4 regions of the Mesorhizobium sp. BR1-1-3 genome follow, and region 3 is predicted to be linked to each of the others. Evidence: predicted binding sites of a transcription regulator. Region 3 holds the regulator's gene; each other region holds the start of a gene.
The links. The regulator PhoB, encoded in region 3, activates phosphate uptake and scavenging genes when phosphate is short. The targets are predictions, from matches to a motif close to TGTCATNNANCTGTCAT.

Region 1 (3,949 bases), on a different contig from region 3:
TCGCCACGCCCCTGCAGCAGAAGCCCTTGCAGCTCGGCGCCCATATCGTCGTCTATTCGGCGACCAAGCACATAGACGGCCAGGGGCGCTGTCTCGGCGGCGTCATCCTGTCGGACAAGAAGTGGATCGACGAGAACCTGCACGACTATTTCCGCCATACCGGCCCAAGCCTTTCGCCTTTCAACGCCTGGACGCTGCTGAAGGGCCTGGAAACGCTGCCGCTGCGCGTACGCCAGCAGACGGAAAGTGCCGGCCGGATCGCGGATTTTCTGGCCGAACGGCCGGAAATCGCGCGCGTCATCTATCCCGGCCGCGCCGACCATCCGCAGGCCGACATCGTCAAGAAGCAGATGTCGGGCGGCTCGACGCTGATCTGCCTGGACGTCAAGGGCGGCAAGCAGGCGGCCTTCGCCTTGCAGAACGCGCTCGACATCGTCCTGATCTCCAACAATCTCGGTGACGCCAAGAGCCTGATCACCCACCCGGCGACGACGACGCACAAAAATCTCAGCGACGAGGCGCGCGCCGAGCTCGGCATCGGGCCGGGCACGCTCAGGCTGTCGGTTGGCCTGGAGGATGCCGACGATCTGCTCGAGGACATCGCGCAGGCGCTGAAGGCCAGGTAGGAGGCCTTCAGGCGCCGGACGGCGTCTCTTCCAGCTCGGCCGTCTTGGTGCCGATGGTCATCGCATTGCCGCGCCAGTCGACGGCGCCGCCGAGCCAACCGCGCCCCCACATCGCCGGCAGGATCAGGTCGCGCGCCATGATCGCGGCGACCATGCGTGGCGACAGGTACCAGCCCTTGGACCAGGCCAGGGCGCACTCCGGAAGATAGAAGGCCGCCAGCACGGCAAGGGCGGTTGCCCAGAGGCTGAAGCCGGCGCTTGCCGCTGCAATCAGCGCAAGCACCAGCGGCACCACGGCGCCGGTCAGGATTTCGGGTGCGAAGAACAGCGGGAAAGTGACGCGGCGCAGGCGCGCCCAACGGGCCTGACGCGACCAGATCTCGTCAAACGAGCGCCGGCCAAGCGGCTGCTCGAAGGGGGCGGCGACGAGATTGACGCGCAGGCCGAGACTGTTCACCAGCTTGGTCGCAGCGGCATCCTCGGCGATCTCGGCGGCCAGCGCGCGGATGCCGCCATTGGCATCGAGCATCGGCTTGTTCCAGAGCATGCTCTTGCCCTGGGCAAAGCCGAGGCCGAGCGCCTCGCCGGCATATTGCCAGCGCGCCTGCAGCGTGTTGAGGAAAGCGCATTCGACCTCGGCCCAGAAGCCGGCCGGCCGCGAACCGATCGGCGTCGAGCAGACAAGGCCGGTGCCGGGCCGCCAGGCAGCCATCAGGTGCTGGATGTAGTCCCTCGGCATCAGCACGTTGGAATCGGCCAGGACGACCCAGTCGTGCCGCGCCGCTTCCCAGCCCTTGACGCAATTGTTGAGTTTCGGATTGGCGCTGATGCGGTCGTCGCCGACAAGCAGCCGGGCCGGCACTTTCGGAAACCGGACGATCGTCCTGTTTATCAATTTGACCACCGGATCGTCGGCATGGGCGACGCAGAAAATCAGCTCATAGCGCGGCCAGTCGAGCGAGAAGGCGCGCTCCAGCGTCTCCTGCGTGAACGGCTCGACGCCGCGCGACGGCACGACGATCGACACCGGCCGCGGCTTGCCGGCCGGCGGCGCAATGGTGCGACGCCGTCTCAGACGCGACGCGGCGAGCACGATGCTGGCGAGATTCGAGAGGATGAGGACGGTTGAAAGCGTGGCGGATATGAGAGTGAGTTGCATCGAGATCCGGTCACTCCAGGAAAACCGGTCCGCAAGACGGCCGGTTTCAACAGTTCAGCAGAGCGCCCGAGTCGCGCGTCACCAGTCCGCGCACACCATCATTGTCATATGTCACTTAAATGACATTCTTTGTCGGCACCTGCCCGCGAGGTCGGCCAGAGGAGGCTTCGATCGGTTGACCTAACCGCACGGAGCGCCGAAAGTTCCGCTGGAACCGTTTTTTGGAGCCGCTTATGTATAGCGCCGTCACGCGCAACATCGAAGTGCAGGTCAGGCCGTTCTATCTGGAGGACCGTTCGGATCCCTCTGAGAACCGCTATGTCTGGGGCTATCAGATAACGATCGACAATCAGTCGGACGATTTCGTGCAGCTTCTGTCGCGCTATTGGCACATCACCGACGGCACCGGCCGGGTCGAGGAAGTGCGCGGCCCCGGCGTGGTCGGCGACCAGCCCGAACTCAATCCCGGCGACAGTTACCAGTATACGTCCGGTTGCCCGCTCTCGACACCGTCCGGCATCATGGTCGGGCATTACACGATGCGCAACAAGCGGGGCGAGACGTTCGACGTCGCCATTCCGGCGTTTTCGCTGGACTTGCCGGGGACGCGGCGGACGGTGAATTGATTTCGCCTCACCGGCCGCGGAGCGACCGGTGAGGCGTGGTTTCTACTCTACTGGGCCGCGAATTCCGCCGGGTCGAAATCATATTGCTTCGAACAGAATTCGCAGGCGACGTGGATGCCGCCGTCTTCGGTGCTGTCCTTGATCTCCTGGGCGGAAAAACCCTCGAGGATGCCGCGGATCTTGTCCCTGGAGCACGAGCACTGGTCGGCGACCGGAACGCCGCCGAAGACGCGCACGCCATGCTCGTGGAACAGCCTGTAGAGCAGCCGCTCGGCGCCGATCGTGGGGTCGATCAGTTCGGTCGGCTCGATGGTGCCGAGCAGAGCCAGCAACTCCTGCCAGGAATTGTCGACCGGATCGTGGATCTCCTCACGCGGATCGCCATCGCCGCCCGGCAGGTCCGGGACGCGCATGCGCTCGGGCGACTGCGGCAGGAACTGCGCCAGGATACCGCCGGCGCGCCATTGCTCGCGGGCGCCGCCGGGACCGGGCGTCAAAAGCTTGGCCACCGACAGCCTGATATCCGTCGGGATCTGCTCCGACTGACGGAAATAGGTGCGTGCCGCGTCTTCCAGGGTCTCGCCATCGAGCTGGACGATACCCTGATAGCGCTGCGTATGGGCGCCCTGGTCGATGGTCAGCGCCAGCACGCCACTGCCGAGCAGCGTCTGCTGGGAGGTTTCGCCCGCCGCGACCAGCGCTTCCAGCCGGTCGGCATCGAAACGCGCATAGGCGCGCAGCGCCGAGGGCGTGGAAAAATCCGCAACCAGCATGTCGACGGGCCCGTCGGTGCGGGTCTGCAGGATGAACTTGCCCTCGAACTTCAGCGAAGTGCCGAGCAGCACGGTCAGCACACAGGCCTCCGCCAGCAGGCGGGCGACCGGCTCGGGATAATCGTGGCGGCTGAGGATGGCGTCCAGCATCGGCCCGAGTTGGACCGTGCGGCCGCGCACGTCGAGAGGGCCGACCTCGAACGGCACGACGTGATCGTCGCCGGCATAGCCGAATTCGCCGAGTTTGGGGTGATGTTCAGTCACTTGATAGGTTTCCAACATGACAAAGCTCCAGGGCGCGGCCATGCCGCCCTCCGGGGCGCATGCGTCGAAACGCGCTTGATTTGCGTGATGCGGCGCAAATAGGCATCACACGCCCGCAGATCAAGCTCCCAGGGATCAAGCGCCCAGACACTTCAAGCGCCTAGACACCAGGCAAGCACGGCCTTCTGGGCATGGAGCCGGTTCTCGGCTTCGTCGAAGACCACCGAATGCGGTCCGTCGATAACCTCGTCTGTCACTTCCTCGCCGCGATGCGCCGGCAGGCAGTGCATGAACAGCGCGTCCGGCTTGGCTCTCGCCATCAGCTTGGCATTGACCTGGTAGGGCGAGAACACATTGTGGCCGCGGGCGCGATGCTCCTGGCCCATCGACACCCAGCAATCGGTGACGATGCAGTCGGCCTGGTCGACGGCTTCCTCGGGCGAGCGGGTGAAGTGCAGCTTGCCGCCATGCGCCTGCGACCAGTCGATATGCTTCTGCGCC
Region 2 (3,949 bases), 140 kb from region 3:
CGGCGTCTTACCCGTCATCTGCAGGATCGGGGTCTCGCGGCCGACATTCTTGTCATAGAAACCGGACTTCTTGGTCGCTTCATAAGCCGCCAGCGTTACCGGCAGATAACCCGACTTCTGGTGCAGGTATTCTTGCACCTCGGTCTTCGACAGGTAGGCGAAGAAGGCCGCGACGCCCTTGTATTCCTCATCGGATTTGTCCGCGAAAACCCACAGGCTGGCGCCACCCGGCGTCGTGTTCTGCGGCGCACCCTTGGCGTCGCTGTCATACGGCAATTGGCCAATGCCGTAATTCATGCCGGACTTGACGATATCGCCAAGCCCGCCGGACGATTCGGTCATGATCCCGCATTCGCCCGCAAGGAAGATCTGCTTGGCTTCGGAGGTGCGGCCGCCATATTTGAAGGTGCCGTCCTTGGCGAGGTCCGCCAGCGCCTGGAAATGGTTGACGAAAATCGGCGCGTTGATCTTGAGCTCGACATCGCCGCCGGCCAGACCGTTCTGCTGGGTGGCCCATGACACGTCATTCCAGGCCGCGAAATTCTCCAGATGTATCCAGGTCAGCCAGGTCGAGGTGTAGCCGCAGGCGGCCGCGCCGCTCGCCTTGATCTTCTTGGCGTCTTCCCACACTTCATTCCAGGTCTTGGGTGGGCTATCGACGTCGAGACCAGCCTTCTTGAAGATATCCTTGTTGTAATAAAGGATCGGCGAGGAGGAGTTGTAGGGGAAGGAGAGCATGGTGCCGTCCGGCTTCGAATAATAGCCGACTATGCCTGGCAGATACTGGCTCTTGTCGAAGGTCATTCCAGCGCTGGTCAACAGATCGGCTGCGGGCTTGATGGCACCTTCGGCCGCCATCATCACGCCGGTGCCGACGTCGAACACCTGGATGATGTCTGGCGCCTGGCCCGCGCGGTAGGCGGCAATGCCGGCATTCAGCGTCTCGGGATACGTGCCTTTGAACACCGGAACGAGCTCATAGTCGCTCTGGCTGGCATTGAAATCTTTGGAGATCTTGTCGACGACTTCGGCATTGGCGCCAGTCATGGCGTGCCACCAACTGATCTGCGTGACGGCAAAAGCGGAGGTTGAGGAAAGCGTCATAAAGGTAGCGGCAACACCGGCCGCGAAGCCGAAGGACTTCATGTTTCATCTCCCGTTTGTCATTGGCGAAAGGGGGCACTCCCGCGAAGGCAATATGTGTCGCTCATGACAATCAGACAACGGTTTTGTTGCAGATCGACGAACTTCACCCTTTACCTGACGCAACGCTCGCCTCCGCTTGGAGGCATGGAGAGCGATGCGGTTAGCCGGCTTAGCGCGACGACAAGCGCGCCAGGAACCACCGTCGGGACCGTCAAGCTGGCTTTCGGCGTGTCAGCCCTGATTGCAGCCGCAGCAACCCGAAGAGACACGCCAAGGTTGCAGCCGACTTTATCGATCCCTCAACGGCAACGCGCTACTCAATCCTGCTGCCCTGTTTATTTCCAAAGCTCAGGTGAAATAAATGCTGACGGTCTACAATTGTATCGTCAACGAACATGATCTGAGACTGGTCGCACTCGCCGCGCTGATCTGCGGAATTTCCTGCTTCTCTGCTGTCAACCTGCTTCAGCACATAAGCCGTTCCACAGATCGGAACCGGCTTGCCTGGCTGATGATCGCGGCCACTTCGACCGGCTTTGGCATCTGGGCAACGCACTTCATCGCCATGCTCGCATTCACACCGGGCATACCCAGTGCTTATGATCCGGCACTCTCCGTGCTTTCGCTCGCTGCTTCGGTCACTTTGACGGCAGCCGGCATGTGGATCGCCACCTTGCGGGATGAGTTCGACTATCATCTCGTCGGCGGCGCCGTGCTGGGCGGCGGTATCGCAGCCATGCACTACATCGGCATGGCGGCGTTCGAGGTTCAGGGCCGTATCGAGTGGAACCTCTTGCTTGTCGCCGTTTCCCTGCTGGCCGGCGTAACGCTCGCGGCGCTGGCGCTGCGTGTCGTGCAGCGCCGCCCCTCCTTGAAGGCGACATCCGGCGGCGCGGTGCTGCTGACGCTGGCGATCTGCATCCTGCATTTCATCGGTATGGGTGCCGTCTCGATCTTCCCCGATCCCTCGATCGTCATATCCGAATACACGATCGAGCCGACCTCGCAGGCTTTCGCCGCCGCCGCCGCCACACTGGTGATCCTGGTTCTGTCGGCATCGGCGCTGTGGATCGATTTGCGCTTCCGTCGCCAGAAGCTCGAGGTCGACCGCATGCACGGCCTGGCCAATGCCGCCGTGGAGGGGCTGATCGTCTGCGACGGCAACCGCATCATCAGTGCCAATGACAGCATTGCGGCACTGACGGGCATAGCAACAGCGACCCTGAACGGAATGCAGCTTGGCGATCTCTTCGGATCCGATGTGTCGGGCTTCGGCGAACAGCCGCAGGAGGCCGAATTGAGCGGTCGCGATGGCACGAGCATTCCTGTCGAGCTGATCGCCAGGAGCATCGACTACTGTGGCAAACCGCACAACGTGGTCGCGGTCCGCGACATTCGCGAGCGCAAGAAGGCGGAACAGGAGATCCTGCGGCTTGCCCATTTCGATCCCTTGACCGGACTGGCCAATCGCCGCAGCTTTTCCGGCCGGCTGGAGACGGAAATCGCTGCGATGGTCCGGACCAGGAAAGGCGGCCAGCTTGCGCTTCTGCTGCTTGATCTCGACCGGTTCAAGGAGGTCAACGACCTGTATGGGCACGGCGCAGGCGACGCCATGCTGCAGAAGGTTGCGCAGTGCGCGACCGGTATCCTTCGTCCAGGGCAGATGGTGGCGCGGCTGGGCGGCGATGAGTTCGCCATCATCGCGCCGAACCTGGCCGACCCGTTGGAGGCGGGCCGTATCGCCAACGCGGTGCTGACCGCCATGCGCGAGGAAAACCGGCTCTCGGTCGGCGGCGGCCTTGTGTCGGCAAGCATCGGCATTGCGCTGTATCCGTCGGATGCCGAAAACCAGGCCAGCCTGATAAGCCACGCCGATACGGCACTCTACCGGGCCAAGACCGAAGGCAAGGACACTTACCGTTATTTCGAAGCATCGATGGGGGCCGAGGCCCGCGACAAGCGCGTCATGGAGCACGAACTGCGCCAGGCGGTCGCACGCCAGGAGTTCTATCTCGTCTACCAGCCGCAGAAAGAGATCAGCAGCGGAAAGATGGTCGGCTTCGAAGCGTTGGTCCGCTGGCGGCATCCGACGCGCGGCGACGTGTCGCCGGCCATATTCATCCCGGTGGCCGAAGACAGCGGCGCCATTGGCCAGATTGGCGAATGGGTGCTGACGGCTGCCTGCGAGGAAGCCGCCCGCTGGGAAAATCCGCTGACAGTGGCCGTCAACGTTTCGGCGGTGCAGCTCCACAACACGAATTTCAGCCGCAAGGTCCACGAAACATTGCTGAATTCCGGCCTGGCGCCCGGCAGGCTCGAGCTTGAGATCACCGAGACGGCGCTTGTCAAGGACATGCCGCGGGCGCTGGCCACCTTGCGGCAGGTCAAGGCGCTGGGCGTGCGCGTGGCCATGGACGATTTTGGAACCGGCTATTCCTCGCTCTCCAACCTCCGCGCCTTCCCCTTCGACAAGATCAAGATCGATGGCTCCTTCATCAAGTCGGTCGACAAGAACGGCCAGGTCGCGGCGATCGTGCGCGCCGTCCTGGGACTTGGACGTGGTCTCGGCCTGCCGGTTCTGGCGGAGGGGGTCGAGACGCTCGGCGAACTGAAATTCCTGGACGCCGAAGCCTGCGAGATCGGCCAGGGCTATTATATCGGCAGGCCAGCTCTCATCGAAGAATTCGGCGATCTGACCGGTGTCGTCACACCCGCTGTCGGCAGCAAACCCGCTACCTTGCGCGACAGAAGCGTTCTGGCCTTCGCACCGGCACCTGCGCTAGCCACACGCTAGACTAGAGGC
Region 3 (3,949 bases):
GTCATAGCCGACGACCGGAATGCCTTCGTCCAGGGCTTTCTGCACGGCCGGGCCGATGGCCGAAGCATCCTGCGCCAGGATGATCAGGGAATTGGCGCCCTGCGAGATCAGGCTTTCGACGTCGGTAAGCTGCTTGCCGGGATTGGACTGCGCATCGGCGGAGATGTACTTGTCGCCGGCGGCCTCGATCGCCGTCTTCATGGCGGCCTCGTCGGTCTTCCAGCGTTCCTCCTGGAAATTGGACCACGAAACGCCGACGACCTTGTCCTTCGCCTGCGCGACAGACGCGAGCGTCAGCGACATGGCGGCACCCGCCAGGATGGCGGCTGTGAATCTTTTCATATTATCCTCCCTGCGCCGCGTATGGCGCGACCAAACTGGCCCGAGGGCCGGCACAGAGGCCCTATTTTTTCGAGCCTCGAAAAAATACTGGGCCAACGCCCGAACGCTGTCAACATCGATTCTGATGGATTTTGATGTCGTTTCGAATTTTTTTCGGGTCTCGGAATAAATAAATGACACGGCGCGCGGCTTCTGCCAGTATTTGACCGCGTCACCGACAGCGTTCCAGGGCAGGAAGAACCGCGGCGACCGGGAGGATATGAAAGAGCATGTCGGTCGGAATCCGCCACGACGATTTGCGCCGCCGCAACCGCGCGATGGTGATCGCGGCGGTGCGCCGCGCCGGACAGCCGTCGCGCACCGAGATCGCCGCAACCACAAGCCTCAGCCATTCGACGATCTCGGCGATCTCATCCGACCTGATCGTCGAAGGCATCCTGACCGAAAGCAAGCCGAGCGAGGCCGGCTCGCTCAAACGCGGCCGTCCGCAGGTCGGCCTCAGCCTCAATCCGGAAGCGGCCGCGGTAATGACCGTGGTGCTGTCGCTGAACTTCCTCTCGGTCGCCGTCATCGACTATGCCGGCCAGGTAATATCCGAGGAACAGCGCCGGCTCGACACGCTGACGATGTCGCGCGACTCGCTGATCGGTGAGTGCACGGCAATCGTGCGGCGCCGCCTGGAAGATCCCGACCTGGACGTGCGCAGCATCGCTCGTATCGCGCTGGCCGTCCAGGGCATCACCGACACCCGTGCCCGCGCCATGCTGTGGTCGCCGATCACGCCGCACACCGACATCGCCTTCGCCGACATATTCGAAGAGGAGTTCGGCATCCCCGCCATTATGGAGAACGACTGCAACATGATGGCGGTGGCGCTGCGCTGGCGCGACCCCGATCGTTACCGCGACGATTTCATCGCCATCCTCCTGTCGCACGGCATCGGCATGGGGCTGGTGCTGAAGGGCGAATTGTTCACCGGCACCCATTCCTCGGGCGGCGAATTCGGCCACATGATCCATCGGCCGAACGGCGCGCTGTGTCGCTGCGGACGGCGCGGCTGCGTCGAAGCCTATGCCGGCAATTATGCCATCTGGCGCAACGCGCGGCAGATGGGCGAGGATGCAGAGCCCGTCGCCGATGTCAGCGACGCCGACATGCGCGCCCTGGCTGCTGCCGCCCGCGAAAAGGACGGGCCCGAACGGGAAGCCTATCGCAAGGCCGGCGAAGCGCTCGGCTACGGCCTCGGCAGCCTGTTTGCGCTGATCGATCCGGCGCCGGTCGCCATGGTCGGCGTCAGCGCCGCCGCCTTCGACCTGATCGAGCCGGCATTGCGGCAAGCGATTGCCCAGACCGCCGGCGGCCAGCATTCCAAGTCGATTTCCTTCGACACCGAGCCGAACGAACTGCCGCTGATCCGCGAAGGCTGCGCCATGCGGGCGCTGATCTTCGTCGATCAGGAGATTTTTGCGCCGGGCGTGCAGGCGAGATCCGGTTTCGGCGGCAAGAACGTGGCGTGAGTTCAAACGAGGGAGTTCAGTCCTCGCGAATGGCGTAACCCGCCCCACGGATGGTGCGAATGACATCGGGCATGCGGCCGTTGTTGACCGCCTTGCGCAGCCGTCCGACATGCACATCGACCGTGCGTTCGTCGATGTAGATCGTCTCGCCCCAGACATTGTCGAGCAGTTGGCTGCGCGAGAACACGCGGCCTGGATGGCGCATCATGAATTCAAGCAGGCGGAATTCCGTCGGCCCGAGCCGGATCTCGCTCTTCTTGCGATAGACACGGTGCGATTCGCGATCGAGCACGATATCGCCGACCTTGAGCACGCTGGACAGCACTTCCGGCTTGGCCCGGCGCAGCAGCGCCTTGACCCTGGCCATGAACTCCGGCGTCGAGAAAGGCTTGACCAGATAGTCGTCGGCACCGGTCGAGAGGCCGCGCACGCGGTCGCTTTCCTCGCCTCGCGCGGTCAGCATGATGATCGGCAGCCGCTCGGTCTCGGGACGCATCCTTAGCCGGCGGCAGAGTTCGATACCGGAAACCGCAGGCACCATCCAGTCGAGCACCAGAAGGTCTGGAACGTTCTCCTGCAGCCGGATTTCGGCCTCGTCGCCGCGCGTCACCACCTCGACCTGGTAACCTTCGGATTCGAGATTGTAGCGGAGCAGCACGCCTAGCGGCTCCTCATCCTCCACCACCATGATGCGTGGCGCGATCATCGGCTGGTCACCCCTGTCATGCCGCTGGCGCGGACATTGCCGTCTCGTCCTGCTTCGGACGGTTGGCTGGCAACTGCGTGCCGGTCAAAACATAATAGGCATTTTCGGCGATGTTGGTCACGTGGTCGCCGATCCGCTCGAGGTTCTTGGCGCAAAACAACAGGTGCGTGCACGCCGTGATGTTGCGCGGATCTTCCATCATGTAGGTCAGCAGTTCGCGGAACACCGATGTGTATTTGACGTCGATGCGTTCATCATTGTTTCTGAGCGTGGCAAGCGCTGCCGCGTCAGCGGCGGCATACTCGTCGACGACCCCCTGCACCTGGATCAGCACCAGCTGCGCCATCGCGTCGATCGAATGCGAAAGGTCGTGCGGCGTGACGCTCAGCCCGACAGTGCCGACGCGCTTGGCGATGTTCTTGGCAAGGTCACCGATGCGCTCGAGGTCGCCGGCCATGCGGATCGAACCGACCACCGCACGCAGATCGTTGGCCATCGGCTGGCGCTTGGCGATCAGCGTGATGGCACGATCGTCCAGCTCGCGCTGGCGTGCATCCATGATGGCGTCATCGGAAACCACCCGCTGCGCCAGCGCATTGTCCGAATTGAGCAAAGCCCTGGTCGAGCCACCGACCATCGAGCGGGCGAGATCGCCCATGTCGCGGATCAGCTGGCTGATCTGCTCCAGATCCTCATCGAAAGATGCGACGGTATGTTCACCCATGATCTTCGTCCCTCATATGCCTGAGATCAGCCGAACCGGCCGGTGATGTAGTCCTGGGTGCGTTTGTCGTCGGGGGTGGTGAACATCTTGTCGGTGGCGCCCTCCTCGACCAGATAGCCAAGATGGAACATCGCGGTGCGCTGCGACACGCGCGCTGCCTGCTGCATCGAATGGGTGACGATGACGATCGTATAGTTCTGACGCAGTTCGTCGATCAGTTCCTCGACGCGAGCGGTGGCGATCGGGTCGAGCGCCGAACACGGTTCGTCCATCAGGATCACCTCGGGTGACACGGCGATGGCGCGTGCAATGCACAGGCGCTGCTGCTGGCCACCGGAAAGACCCGTGCCAGGTTCCTGCAAACGGTCCTTGACCTCGTTCCAGATCGCCGCCTTCTTCAGGCTGGACTCGACGATCTGATCCATGTCGGCCTTGCGCTTGGCCAATCCGTGGATGCGCGGCCCATAGGCGACGTTCTCGTAGATCGACTTTGGGAACGGATTGGGTTTCTGGAACACCATGCCGACGCGCGCCCTGAGTTCGACGACATCGATGTTCTTGTCGTAGATGTCCTCTTCGTCGAGCGTTATCTTGCCGGTTACCCGTGCTGAATCGATGGTGTCGTTCATGCGATTGAGGCAGCGCAGGAAGGTGGACTTG
Region 4 (3,949 bases), on a different contig from region 3:
ACCGCTTGCAATTCACAATCGGTTTGTTACAAAAAACTGCTTGCAAAACACAATCGGTTATCGAGGAGGCTCGCATGTCCAAACTTCGCGTTAACGCTTTCACCCTATCGCTCGACGGCTATGGCGCCGGTCCCGATCAGGATCTGCAAAATCCGCTCGGCGTCGGTGGGGAATCCTTGCACAAGTGGTTTGTCGACACCCGCACCTTCCGCGAGATGGTGCTCGGACAAGACGGCGGCACCACCGACGTCAACGAGGCGTTCGCGGCGCGCAGCTTCGAAAATGTCGGCGCCTGGATCCTCGGCCGCAACATGTTCGGACCGATCCGCGGCGAATGGCCTGACGACAGCTGGAAAGGCTGGTGGGGCGACAACCCGCCCTATCATGTGCCGGTTTTCGTGCTGACCCATCACAAGCGGGAACCGATCACGATGGAGGGCGGCACCACTTTCCACTTCGTCGTCGACGGCATCCATTCAGCTCTTGAACAGGCCAAGGCTGCCGCTGGCGGCAAGGATGTGCGGGTCGGCGGCGGCGTCGCCACCATACGGCAATATCTGCAGGAAAAACTGATCGACGAGATGCATCTGGCGATCGCGCCGGTGCTGCTGGGCACGGGCGAGAACCTTTTTGCCGGCCTGGACATGCTCAAGCTCGGCTATATCTGCAGCGAGCAGGTGGCGACCCCGCTCGCAACGCACGTCACCATCAAGCGGGCGTAAGGTGGAGAGCCAATCTCTCCCCTCGTGGGGGAGATCGCAGCTTCGTCTGCCTCAATACTTCTCCGGCACGTAGAGCTCGCGCGGCAGCACCTGGCGTTCGTATTCGGGGTTGAAGACGCGCTCCGGCAAAGTGATCTCCTCGTGCGGCACTTCCTCGTAAGGCAGCTGCTTGAGCAGATGGTCGATGCAGTTCAGCCGCGCGCGTTTCTTGTCGTTGCCCTCGACGATGAACCAGGGCGCTTCCGGGATGTTGGTGCGGGCGAAGGTCTCTTCCTTGGCCTTGGTGTACTGCTCCCAGCGCACGCGCGACTGCAGGTCCATCGGCGACAGTTTCCACTGTTTCATCGGATCGTGGATGCGCATCAGGAAGCGCATCTGCTGTTCCTCGTCGGTGATCGAGAACCAGTATTTGACCACGGTGATGCCCGAGCGGACCAGCATGCGCTCGAATTCCGGCACGTCGTGGAAGAATTCTTCGACCTGATCGGGCTGGGCAAAGCCCATCACCCGCTCGACGCCCGAGCGGTTGTACCATGAGCGGTCGAACAGCACGATCTCGCCGCCGGCCGGCAGATGCGGGACATAGCGCTGGAAATACCATTGCGACTTTTCGCGCTCCGTCGGCGCCGGCAGTGCGACGACACGGCAGATGCGCGGGTTGAGGCGCTGGGTGATGCGCTTGATGACACCGCCCTTGCCGGCCGAATCGCGTCCCTCGAAGATCACCACCAGCTTCTTCTTGTGGTGGGCGACCCAGGACTGCAGCTTGATCAATTCGGACTGCAGGGTGATCAGGTCGCGAAAATACTGCATGCGATCGATCGAAGGCGGATGCGAGTTCTTGTAGATCTTGGCGATCTCCATCGACAGCGCCGGCTCCGACATTTCGAGCTCATAGTCTTCGTCAAGCGTGTCGGCGAGCTCGGCTTCAAGCCAATCCCTGGCCGGAGAATTCTGTTTTAGCTCGGTCATTATCGGCTGCTCCACTTGCAAGCTCTGTCGATCCACGTCCGGCGCCCCAAACTCCCGGCCTACAGCCCGGGAACGGCAACACCTGAGCCGACTTCCATATAGGCCTGCAATGACGGTTTTATTGCAGCGCGAGCATGGTCACCACCGCTGTCGGTCCAGCCAGGCATGATCGATCCGCCGCGCTGGCATGGAGACACGTCGCCCAAATTGTCCTACAAATAGCGGCCACTTTCGGGCGGCCCTCCCCAGCCCTTTCCCAATGCAATCGCGAGGACGACATGGAATACCGCACCCTCGGCCGTTCCGGCCTGAAAGTATCGACACTGACCATGGGGACCATGACGTTCGGTGGCGCCGGTGCTTTTTCGGCGGTCGGCAAGACCGATCTCGACGAAGCGCGCCGGATGATCGATCTCTGTATCGACGCCGGCATCAATGTCATCGACACCGCCAATGTCTATTCGAACGGCATTTCCGAAGAAATCATCGGCGAAGCGCTCGGCGGCAAGCGCAAGGGCCACGTGCTGATCGCCTCCAAGGCACGGATGCGGATCGGCAAAGGTCCAAACGACGAAGGCCTGTCGCGCCATCACCTGATTCGGGAATGCGAGAAGAGCCTGAAGCGGCTCAAGACCGACGTCATCGACATCTATTTCCTGCACGAATGGGATGGCGTGACGCCGCTGGAGGAAACCATCGGCGCGCTCGACACGCTGGTTGCCCAGGGCAAGATCCGCTATGTCGGCTGCTCCAACTATTCCGGCTGGCAGGTGATGAAGGCGCTCGGCATCAGCGACAGCCGTCATCAGCCGCGCTTCATCACGCAGCAGATCCACTACACGCTGGAAGCGCGCGAAGCGGAGTACGAACTGCTGCCGATTTCCGTCGACCAGGGGCTGGGCGTTCTGGTCTGGAGCCCGCTTGCCGGCGGATTGCTGTCCGGCAAATACCGCCGTGACAGCCCCACCGCCCGCCAACTCGCGGGCTGGTCGGAACCACCGATCCGCGACGAGGACCGGCTGTGGCGGATCGTCGATGTGCTTGTGGAGATCGGCGCGCAGCGCGGCGTGTCGGCAGCGCAGGTGGCGCTGGCCTGGCTGCTTGGCCGGCCGTCCATCAGTTCCCTGGTGATCGGCGGCAGGACGGAAACGCAGTTCCTGGACAACATCGCGGCGGCAAGCCTGGTGCTTTCGGGCGAGGAGCGCGAGCGCCTCGACGCGGTCAGCCGGCCGCCCCTGCTCTATCCCTACTGGCACCAGCAGCTGACGGCAAAGGACCGCTTTGGTGCCGCCGATCTGGTGATTGACCGAAGCGGCATCTGATCGGCAAATCGATGGCGATAGGTATCGCCGCCGCAATGATGGGCGTGGCCCCATCATTGCGGCGCGCATCTTGCAAGCCTGGCCATCATCGACGCACTATCGCTTCAGCTGTTGTGTTTGACGGCTAATGCTCCTAGGCAGGACCAGAGCCGCGAGGCAGTGAAAAAGGAGCCGATATGGCGCGACCACCAAACTACGATCAGGAACGCAAGGAACGCGACCGCCAGAAGGCGGCCAAGAAGGCCGAGAAGCTGGCAGCCAAGGTTGCAGCGAGGGAACGTTCGAAGCCCGAAGACGAGACTGAAGCCGAAACCGAAACGGCAAAGTGACGGCAAAAGGCCCGCAGATGCGGGCCGTGCCTCAATCCGGATTGCCGCCTCGGATGTCGCCTTGTGTCAGGCCGGCGCCTTGTCGCTGACAAAGACGTCCACTTCGCGCGCCGCCGCAATGAAGGCGCGCCTGGCGTTCATCGCCGGCTTGTCGCCGGCGAGTGCGTCATGGCAGGCCTGCAGGGCCGCGCGATGCTTGGGGCTGCGCTTGCCGGGCCAGCTGTTGAGGAGGTAGTCGGAAGCCTCACGCGCCGTGCGCAAGAGCTGAGTGCTTCCCGCCGCGACTGACTTCACAGTCACAGGTGTTTCAAATCGGTTGTTTTCCATCGCCGCTCCTTACGCCATCGGCGTCTGCGAAGCGAGGGCGAAAGTGCGCACACGTCCAGACGCCGCTTTGCGCCCCTTCATCCGCCTTAAGCAGCAACGACGGCAAAGCCTCTGGCGCGAAGACCGCGCCGATCGTTGGCGAGCGACGTCACCAGCCGGTCGCGGCTGCCGACGATGTGGACCGAGAGCAGGCGCGCAGCTTCATCGGCGTCGCCACGGCGTGCCGCCGCCAGTATGGCGCGATGTTCGGCCCAGGCGCGGCTGAGGGCCGCTTCGT

Region 1: LB559_RS09580 (ceramide glucosyltransferase) is a predicted target of PhoB. The motif match lies at 1,894-1,910, and genes of this name have one in related genera.
Region 2: ugpB (sn-glycerol-3-phosphate ABC transporter substrate-binding protein UgpB) is a predicted target of PhoB. The motif match lies at 1,210-1,226, and genes of this name have one in related genera.
Region 4: ppk2 (polyphosphate kinase 2) is a predicted target of PhoB. The motif match lies at 1,804-1,820, and genes of this name have one in related genera.

Annotation. Positions count from the first base shown of each region.
Region 1 covers NZ_JAIUIC010000003.1:471,538-475,486, reverse strand. The annotation lists gene LB559_RS09585 (O-succinylhomoserine sulfhydrylase) at 1-626, shown strand, start outside; gene LB559_RS09580 (ceramide glucosyltransferase) at 634-1,785, opposite strand; gene apaG (Co2+/Mg2+ efflux protein ApaG) at 2,019-2,411, shown strand; gene LB559_RS09570 (Hsp33 family molecular chaperone) at 2,459-3,490, opposite strand; gene argF (ornithine carbamoyltransferase) at 3,601-3,949, opposite strand, start outside.
Region 2 covers NZ_JAIUIC010000006.1:97,019-100,967, forward strand. The annotation lists gene ugpB (sn-glycerol-3-phosphate ABC transporter substrate-binding protein UgpB) at 1-1,146, opposite strand, end outside; gene LB559_RS15295 (EAL domain-containing protein) at 1,508-3,940, shown strand; gene tlpA (thiol:disulfide interchange protein TlpA) at 3,942-3,949, opposite strand, start outside.
Region 3 covers NZ_JAIUIC010000006.1:238,361-242,309, forward strand. The annotation lists gene xylF (D-xylose ABC transporter substrate-binding protein) at 1-342, opposite strand, end outside; gene LB559_RS15985 (ROK family protein) at 612-1,859, shown strand; gene phoB (phosphate regulon transcriptional regulator PhoB) at 1,876-2,565, opposite strand; gene phoU (phosphate signaling complex protein PhoU) at 2,582-3,289, opposite strand; gene pstB (phosphate ABC transporter ATP-binding protein PstB) at 3,316-3,949, opposite strand, start outside.
Region 4 covers NZ_JAIUIC010000001.1:551,811-555,759, forward strand. The annotation lists gene LB559_RS02785 (dihydrofolate reductase family protein) at 75-722, shown strand; gene ppk2 (polyphosphate kinase 2) at 774-1,694, opposite strand; gene LB559_RS02795 (aldo/keto reductase) at 1,973-3,016, shown strand; gene LB559_RS02800 (hypothetical protein) at 3,193-3,345, shown strand; gene LB559_RS02805 (DUF982 domain-containing protein) at 3,412-3,645, opposite strand; gene LB559_RS02810 (GntR family transcriptional regulator) at 3,759-3,949, opposite strand, start outside.